Regions from separate parts of the Clostridium sp. DL-VIII genome, predicted to be linked through region 1. Evidence: riboswitches for the same ligand, from Rfam matches in the RefSeq annotation. Region 1 holds a riboswitch; each other region holds the start of a gene.

What was found. Region 1 has a riboswitch for S-adenosylmethionine ahead of CDLVIII_RS02760 (PLP-dependent aspartate aminotransferase family protein). Riboswitches for the same ligand answer to the same signal wherever they lie in the genome.
Region 2: it holds a riboswitch for S-adenosylmethionine, as region 1 does, so the genes downstream of both, CDLVIII_RS11310 (vitamin B12 dependent-methionine synthase activation domain-containing protein) here and CDLVIII_RS02760 (PLP-dependent aspartate aminotransferase family protein) in region 1, are expected to answer to the same signal.
Region 3: it holds a riboswitch for S-adenosylmethionine, as region 1 does, so the genes downstream of both, CDLVIII_RS17740 (pyridoxal phosphate-dependent aminotransferase) here and CDLVIII_RS02760 (PLP-dependent aspartate aminotransferase family protein) in region 1, are expected to answer to the same signal.

What each region holds. Positions count from the first base shown of each region.
Region 1 is NZ_CM001240.1:566,592-569,790, forward strand. Features, by position in the region: gene CDLVIII_RS02755 (ABC transporter permease) at 1-1,201, shown strand, start outside; SAM riboswitch class I at 1,377-1,495, shown strand; gene CDLVIII_RS02760 (PLP-dependent aspartate aminotransferase family protein) at 1,673-2,818, shown strand; gene CDLVIII_RS02765 (aminotransferase class I/II-fold pyridoxal phosphate-dependent enzyme) at 2,968-3,199, shown strand, end outside.
Region 2 is NZ_CM001240.1:2,474,209-2,477,407, forward strand. Features, by position in the region: gene CDLVIII_RS11300 (S-ribosylhomocysteine lyase) at 1-83, opposite strand, end outside; gene CDLVIII_RS11305 (MraY family glycosyltransferase) at 385-1,341, shown strand; SAM riboswitch class I at 1,429-1,534, shown strand; gene CDLVIII_RS11310 (vitamin B12 dependent-methionine synthase activation domain-containing protein) at 1,801-2,484, shown strand; gene CDLVIII_RS11315 (homocysteine S-methyltransferase family protein) at 2,474-3,199, shown strand, end outside.
Region 3 is NZ_CM001240.1:3,844,005-3,847,203, forward strand. Features, by position in the region: gene CDLVIII_RS17735 (MetQ/NlpA family ABC transporter substrate-binding protein) at 1-649, opposite strand, end outside; gene CDLVIII_RS17740 (pyridoxal phosphate-dependent aminotransferase) at 737-1,897, opposite strand; SAM riboswitch class I at 2,150-2,256, opposite strand; gene CDLVIII_RS17745 (GNAT family N-acetyltransferase) at 2,333-2,872, opposite strand.

The DNA of each region.
Region 1 (3,199 bases):
AACTATGCTTGGAATAATAATAGGAATATCCGCTGTTATAGGCATTGTTTCTATTGGAAGTGCAATCACTGCTAAGGTATCAGGAGAACTAGATAAGTTAGGTGCTAATAATATGCAGGTTTATGTAAGGGAAAAAAGTATAGACGGTTCTAGTCAAGGTGGTTCGAGCAAGAGGCCTGATGATAGTGATCTTGTATCTCTAGATCAAATAAATGCACTTCATGATGCATTCTTTGATAGAATAAGCAGTATAAGTATATCAGCCCAAGAAGGAAGTGGTAAAGTAAAGGATGGATATCTATATGCGAATGTAACAACTGTTGGAGTAAACGATGGTTTTAAGGATGTAAATAATATAAAGATGCTTAGTGGAAGATTCATTTCAGATAAAGATGTTAAAGGAATAAAAAAGAGTGCTGTAGTTTCTGAAAAGCTTGTTAATAATATATTTAAGGGAAAGTCAGATCCTTTAGGTAAAGAAATTAAGGTTTATATACAAGATGATATTGAAACATATGTTATTGTTGGGGTGTACAAGTATGAACCGCCATCATTTTTAGAGGGAGGTGGATCTACAGCAACTGAAAAAGATATACAGACAGATGTATATATTCCTGTAACAACGGCCAAGGTTAATCAAACAAATAAAAATTATTCTTATTTTATGATTAAACCTAGTCCTAATGCTGATTCAGATAAACTAGTTAAAGATATAAAGAAATACACGGATAAATTGTATAAGAGTAATAAATATTGGGAGTTACAAGTTTCTAACCTTAAAAATGAGGCGGAATCAATTACTTCAGTACTAGGAATGATATCTATGGGAATATCTGTAATTGCGGCCATAGCATTACTTGTAGGTGGGATAGGAGTAATGAATATAATGCTTGTATCGGTTACGGAGAGAACAAGAGAAATAGGAACAAGAAAAGCCCTTGGTGCAAAAAGCAGCCACATAAAAATGCAGTTTATAACTGAATCGGTTATAATATGTTCAATAGGTGGTGCAATAGGAATAGTACTTGGAATCAGTATGGGGATAATTGCTTGTATAGTATTAAATTCACCAATATCAATATCAATTCCAACAATTTTAATAAGTTTCACATTTTCAATGGCAATTGGTGTATTTTTTGGATATTATCCAGCTAAAAAGGCAGCTAGTCTTGATCCAATTGAAGCTTTAAGATATGAATAGAAGTTTAGAATATATGTATAAAAGGTGATTTTTGAGAGTAATTCAATAATTATTTTTAAAAGATCATCTTTTAAAAATTTATTTTACAGAAAACTTATAAATTTACTGATATTTATTGACAAGGATTTTTAACTATGTATAATTAATATTAATAAAAGAATATTTATATAAGTTAATCTTATTAAGAGCGGTGGAGGGACTGGCCCTTTGAAGCCCGGCAACCTGAGAAAATTTTTAAAATGAATTTTTTCGTTGGTGCTAAATCCTGCAAGAGAATATCTTGAAAAATGAGAGGAATTAAGTCTTATTAGAACTTATGACTATGCAGTCACTTCTTGTTTGAGAAGTGACTTTTTTTATTACTATAAAATAATAAAAATATTATTAGCTGATAAGTTATAACTTATAAATAAATATTAAATAATAACTAATAAAGCATTAAGTAAGATATAAATTTAAGGAGGCAAGAAAATGGCACTAAAAAAATCTTTTGAAACAATTGCAGTAAGTGGGGTATCAGGTGGGGACAAAGTTACCGGAGCAATAAGTTTTCCAATATATCAGTCAGCTACATTTAAGCATCATGGACTCAATAATAGTACAGGATATGATTATTCAAGAGCTCAAAATCCAACACGCGAAGAAGCCGAAAAAACACTAGCTGTTTTAGAAGGTGGGGAATCAGCAATAGGATTTTCGTCAGGAGTTGCAGCGGTTAATGCCTGTATACACTTATTTAAATCTGGGGATCATATAATTTTATCTGATGACTTATATGGAGGTACATATAGGTTGTTTGATGACATTTATAGAGATTTTGGGATAACAGTAACTTTTGTTGATACAACAAACATTAATTATATATTAGACTCTATAAGAGAAAACACAAAAGCTGTTTTTATAGAAACTCCTTCGAATCCAATGATGAAGGTGACAGACATAGAAGCAGTAGCAGAAATAACTAAGGAAAAAAATCTACTATTAATTGTGGACAATACTTTTTTAACACCTTATTATCAAAAGCCATTGGAATTAGGTGCTGATTTAGTAATTCATAGTGGAACAAAATTTTTGGGTGGACACCATGATTTATTGGCAGGATTTATAGTTGGAAATGATGAAGAAATTTTGCAAAAGCTTAGAAAGATTCATATGTCAACAGGAGCAACATTATCTCCATTTGATTCATGGTTGGTCTTAAGAGGATTAAAGACATTACATATAAGATTAGATAGATCTCAAGAAAATGCAATAAAGATAGCAAAATTTTTAGAGAAAAGTTCTAAAGTAGAAAAAGTTTATTATGTTGGTTTAGAGAGTTCAGAAGGATATGAGATAAATAAGAAACAATCAACAGGTTTTGGAGCAACACTATCTTTTAGAGTCAAGGACAAAGCATTAGTTCCTAAAATCCTAGAGAGTGTTAAAGTCATAAGATTCGCAGAAAGTTTAGGAGGAGTGGAAACCTTAATAACATATCCATTTACTCAAACTCATTCAGAGATTCCAGAAGAAATAAAGCAAAGGTTAGGTGTAGATGAATATCTATTAAGATTATCAGTAGGAATAGAAAATATTAATGACTTAATAGGTGACTTAGACAACGCAATTAACTAAGTTCAGAGTTAATAATTAAGAGTTTAGGAAGAAAAGCTGACGGCTTTTCAAAAACATAATTTTAAAATTTAAAGAATTTACGTAGCAAATTAATCAATAATTGTTAACTGTTAATTGCTAACTGTTAACTGAATAAGAGGGGTGTAATTATGAATTTTGGAACTAAATTAATACATGCAAGTGGAGATATAGACCCTACAACAGGGTCTGTAAGTACTCCAATATATCAAACATCAACATTTCATCAATTTGATATAGAGAACTTCGGAAAATATGATTATGCAAGGTCAGGAAACCCAACAAGAGATGTAGTAGAAAAAATAATAGCAGAACTCGAGGGGGGAGAGTGTGGCTTTGCATTTGCTTCAGGAATGGCAGCAA
Region 2 (3,199 bases), 1.9 Mb from region 1:
TCCCCAAACTTATCTTGTCTTGAAACATATACACCTGGAAGTAATTCCAAATGATTAATTGTAAAACTTGCTATTTTTTCCATCAAAGTCACTCCTTAATATAAAAGTTAATAATAAACTATATAACTGTATTTAGTAAAACCTTATTTACATTTGTTTCTATTAAATTGTAGCATTTGAAATCCCCATTAGCAATATAATCTACGAAGAATTTGGATGTGATATCAAAACAGAATAAAAAATATAAATAGTTTTAGGGTATAACCTTAATAATTTTGTAATTGATATACCATATCTTTAATAGTATAATCAAATAGGAAGTAAGCCAAGATGGAACATTTGGATATAATTTACTTTCATAGACTTAACTAAGGAGTAGAAAAGATGAATTATATTTTAGCAATGGTAGTATCTCTTTTAGGAGCATTAATTACCATGCCTTTTCTTATGAAGCTAGCTAATAAAGTACAGTTTACGGATAAGCCTAATAAAAGAAAACAGCATAAAATGCCAACACCATTATGCGGAGGTATAGCTTTATACATTGGATTTTTTATATCATATTTTATGTTTTATAAAGACGAAGATCACCCATACAAGCAAGTAACAGTGCTTGTTGCAGCTACTATGATATTATTAATAGGATTAATTGATGATTGGTATAAGACAAAGGGAAAGGAATTTGCCATATTTCCTAGGCTTGTTATTCAATTGTTATCTGCAATTTTAGTATTTAAAGCAAACATTTTTTTTGGAGGATTTACAAATCCATTTACAAGTTCTTATATAGAATTTAGTCCAGTAGTGAAATTTATACTTACGATAACCTGGATATTTGGAGTTACCACTGTAATTAATTGGTCTGATGGAATGGATGGGTTAGCAGGAGGTTTATCCTTAATATCAGCAGCAACTTTTTTTGCAGCAGCAATAATATTAAATCAAGATGAATCAGCAGTAGTATCTATAATGCTTGTGGGAACTATTTTGGGATTTCTATATTATAATAAATTCCCTGCAAAAGTGTTTATGGGGGATTCAGGAGCAAATTTTTTAGGATTTATTTTAAGTATCACAGCATTAGAAGGGGCATTTAAGCAGGCAACTGTTTTAAGTTTGTTTATACCAATATTAGCGTTAGCAGTACCGATTTTTGATAATTTATTTGTTATATTTAAAAGATTTTCTGAAGGGAAACCAGTTTATCAGGCAGATAGAAGTCAAATACATTTTAGACTAGAAGAAAAAGGCTTTACTACTGTTCAAGTTGTTAAATACATAATGTTAATCAGCTTAACTTTTAGTATATTATCCATAATTTTATTATTAGTTAAGAAGTAATAGATAAATAATATAAGACAAGTAACTAAAATTTAGAAATGAAATCTTTACAAGTAAGATTTTCAAAGATATAATAATTAATTATAAGACTTATCAAGAGTGGTGGAGGGACTGGCCCGAAGAAACCCAGCAACCGATATATTTATATATAAGGTGCTAAATCCTGCAGCGTAATAGAGCTGAAAGATAAGGTGTTTTTGATTGCTTTTAAGCCTAAAGGAATGCCTTTAGGCTTTTTATTATGCAAAAAACAATAGAACTAAAAATAGAAAACTGTGCACTGTAAATCACCTAAGCACAATTTTAATATAACTATTGAAATTTAGAGCTGAGCAGCATTTAACTGTAAAATGTAGATTATCTAAGCAAGGTTTTTAAAATTTAAAGTTAAGCAGCATTTAACTGTAAATTGTTAACTGCTAACTGCTAACTGTTAACTGTATAAGGGGGGGCATTATTATAGAATCTTTGAAATTAGATATAAATAGGGAAGAAGTTCTTAGGTATCTTGGCTATAAGGGACAGGATATAGATAAAAACATTAGTATAATGATTCATGAATGCAGAGAGGAAATCAAAAAGATAATTATGCCTAGAGTTGTGTATAGTTATAATGATATAAGGCAAGACGATGAAGGCGTAGAAGTTATTACTACTAATTTGATTTTGAAAGGAAAGGATATACGGGAACATTTAAAAAATTCGAAACAATGCGTACTTATGGCTGTAACATTAGGAAATGAAATTGAAAGGAAAACTAGATTGTATGAGAAAACTAATTTAACAAGAGCGCTTATATTAGATGCTTGTGCTACAACTGCAGTTGAAGAAGTTTGCGATATAGTAGAGATCAATATAAAGGAAAAAGCTATTCAAGAAGGTATGGATATAACTTTTAGGTATAGTCCAGGCTATGGAGATTTACCCTTAGATGTACAAAATAATTTTTTAAGGTCATTAGATGCTCAAAGGAAAATAGGACTTACTGTATCTGAAAATAATTTGTTGTTTCCTAGAAAATCTGTTACGGCTATAATAGGAATAATTGATAATGGAATTAAAAAGAAAAAGAAGAGCTGCAAAGAATGTAATAACTATGAGAATTGCAGCTTTAGAAGAGAGGGAGAAAACTGTGGGGCTTAAAGAATATATAAAGGATAACATATTAATTTTTGATGGAGCAATGGGAACAATGCTTCAAAAAAAAGGTTTAAAACTTGGAGAAAATCCGGAACTTTTAAATATAAAGGAGCCATATATTATAGAGGAAATTCATAAAGAGTATATAAATAGTGGAGCAAATGTGATAACAACAAATACTTTTGGTGCCAATGAACTTAAGCTTAAACTCTGCAATTTAGAAGTTGAAGATGCAGTAGATGCAGCAGTAAAGATTGCTAAAAGAGCTAAAGGTGACAGCAATACATATATTGCTTTAGATATTGGTCCGATAGGTGAACTTTTAGAGCCTATGGGTACTCTAGGTTTTGATAGAGCATATGAGATTTTCAAGCGCCAGGTAATTCAAGGAACTAAATCAGGGGTAGATATAATCCTGATTGAAACAATGACTGATTTATATGAGCTTAAAGCAGCAATACTTGCAGCCAAGGAAAACTCAGATTTACCTGTGTTTTGTACTATGACCTTTGAAGAAAACCTAAGAACTTTTACAGGGTGCTCCCCAGAAGCTATGGTGCTTGTCTTGGAAGGCTTAGGAGTTGATGCACTTGGGGTTAACTGCTCTCTTGGACCAAAACAATTAAAACCTGTAATTGAGGAAATATGCAGTATAGCCCATATACCAGTAATGGTTCAGCCAAATGCAGGACTTCCGACATTATCAATAGGAAATGAG
Region 3 (3,199 bases), 3.2 Mb from region 1:
TAGAGGCAAAAGCAAAATTTCCAGGAATTGCTGCAGCATCAACACTATCTATGCTTCTTGCAAGCTGCGCTCCTTCAATTGGAGTAAATTTGATATTTTTAGGATTTTCAGCAACATCTTTTTCAGTCGCTTTTGTTTCATCGATATTATCCTTTAATTTAATAACTCCATTGTCTTTTAATAATTTTAAGGCTCTTGCTAAGTTTGATGCATCATTTGGTATTGCTACTTTTGCTCCATCCTTTAATTGATCTAAAGAAGTTATTGTATTTGAGAATATCCCCATTCCAAGAGTTGGTACAACTATTACTGGTGAAATATTCAAATTATTATCTGCGCTGAATTTTTTTAAATACTCAGTATGTTGAAATAAATTTGCATCTATTTCCTTGTTATCTAATGCTTTATCCGGTTGAATGTAATCACTAAATTCCTTAGTTGTAACTGTATATCCCTTAGCTTTGAGCACTGGAGCTAACGCTTCCTTAACCATATCCCCATAAGGTCCTGGGCAAACACCTACTACAATATTCTTATTTCCTTCTTTGCTATCTGTTTTTGCACTTTCTTTACTGCTTCCGCAAGCAGCTAAGCTTGCTCCTATTGTTCCTAAAACAACTAGTACTGCTAACTTTTTTAAAATCTTCATTTTTTATTCCCCCTGAAATTTATTGTTATTGTATTTAATCCCCAATGTATTGTAACTATAGCTTTTATCATTGGTGTAATTAACTATTTATTTTTTATATTCCTTAAGTTTTTCAAGTCTCTTAAGAGCTTCTTTTAAAGTTTCTTCCTTCTTAGCAAAATGAAATCTTATATAATTATTTACTTTTTCTCTGAAGAAGCTTGAACCGGGAACTGCTGCTACTCCAATTTCTTTTGCAAGCCACCTGCAGAATTCATAGTCGTCCTCATATCCAAATTCAGATATATCAACCATGACATAATATGCTCCTTGAGGTTCATAATACTTAAGCCCTATTTCATCTAATCCACTTAAAAATAATTTTTTCTTATTTTCATAGAGTTCATTTAGCACTTCATAATACTCTTCTCCAAATTCTAATCCCTTAATGGCCGCTTCTTGAAGAGGCGCTGCTGCTCCTACTGTTAAAAAGTCATGAACTTTCTTACAATTTTCTATTACTGCTTTACTGGCTATAATATATCCAAGCCTCCAGCCTGTAATTGAATATGTTTTTGATAAAGAGCTGCAGGATATGGTTCTTTCAAACATTCCGTCTAGTGCTGCTAAATAAGTATGCTTGTATGGCTTAAATATTATGTGCTCATAAACTTCATCAGTAATTACAAAAGTATCATATTCTTTAGCAAGACTTCCTATATATAAAAGCTCCTCTTCAGTAAATACCTTACCTGTAGGATTTGATGGATTGCAAAGTATAAGTGCTTTTGGCTTTTGCTTAAATGCATTTCTTAAATCTTCTTTATCAAATTTAAATGCTGGTGGCTTTAGTTCAACATATATAGGTTTTGAACCTGATAGAATTGTGTCCGCAGTATAATTTTCATAAAATGGTGAAAATACTATAACCTTATCGTCTGGATTGCATACACTCATCATTGCGCACATCATTGCTTCTGTGCTTCCACAGGTCACCAGTACATTTTCCTCTGGATTTATATTAATTCCCATGAACTTTTCTTGTTTTAATGCTAATTTCTCTCTAAAGTTTTGCGCTCCCCATGTAATTGAATATTGGTGAGGTCCTTTATCTGAAACTTCCTTTAATCCATCTAATATTTCTTTTGGTGGATCAAAGTCTGGAAATCCTTGTGAAAGATTTATTGCTCCATATTTATTGGCTATTCTTGTCATTTTTCTTATTATAGATTCTGAAAACCAATCTAACCTATTGCTTAATTCTGGCATATTTTTTCCCCCATTTTTATTTATTTCTATACTTTAATAATTCTTATCAAAATAGTCACATATATTTTGATATAAAAATCTCCATTTCACATTAACAGCAAAATAAAGATTGAATGCATGAAAGTAAATAATAGATTGAAATTTATGAAAAATACTTCATTCTATACTATGTTTATTATTTTGCGCCTAAAGCTTATTAAAAATAAAGCACTAGAGATTAAACTCTAGTGCATCATCGCATAAAAATTTGCTCTCTTATCTTTCAGCCTAAACTGCAGGATTTGGCACCTAATTATTTGTATTTTATAATCGGTTGCCGGGTTTCACGGGGCCAGTCCCTCCACCACTCTTGATAAGTTATTTAATTTTCGTTTTTTCCTATAGGATTAGTATATGTTTGTTTTATTATAATGTCAATACCTTCATTAGATATTATCAACATTTATTATATAATCTATAATAATAATAAGATTTTTCATATTCTTCACCAGTATTTACAACATGCTTTGTTCCTTGTTTTATGAAGCCGCATTTTTCAATTACCCTTTGAGATTGAACATTATCTGGTTCTATTATTGCAATTATATAATCTAGCTGAAAATTATTCAGTGCCCATATAGTTATGGCTTTGGAAGCTTCTGTTATATATCCTTTATTACTCAAGTTTTCTGTTATGAAATAGGCCAGCTCAGTCTCATTATTTACTTCTTCCTTATTTTGTATCGCTATCATTCCTATTAATTTTCCATTATCTTTAAGAGTTACAGCAAGACATACTCTTATATTTTCTTTATCTATGCTCTTATATTGCTCAATCAACGCCTTCAGCCATTCTTTTCTGACTTCCATTGAAACTCCCCAGTCTGGCATCCATTTTAATATGTATTGTTCACCGCATATTTCTTGCAGCTTTGACGCATCATCATTATTAAACTTTCTTAATATAAGTCTTTCTGTTTCTATACAAATATTCATAATTTTCCTCTAAGCTTTCGTATTTATTTTTCCTATTCTTTTTATAATTTACTTAATACTTCAATATTTTAAGAAATACAAGTCAAGCATAACCAAAGCTGAAATTATTAGTTGCTAAGTTAAGCTATAACCTTTCTTATTTCCATTAGCATTAACTTTACTATATATTTTTCTCTGATATCTATTCAAGCCCAAAAATTATTCCACCTTATTTTTTATCCCATTTAACTATAATAAAATGGCCATTTATAACAATTATCCACAGATTTAAATTTATTATAAATTCTAAAGAATAAAAAAAGTGATGATATTTTACCGATATCATCA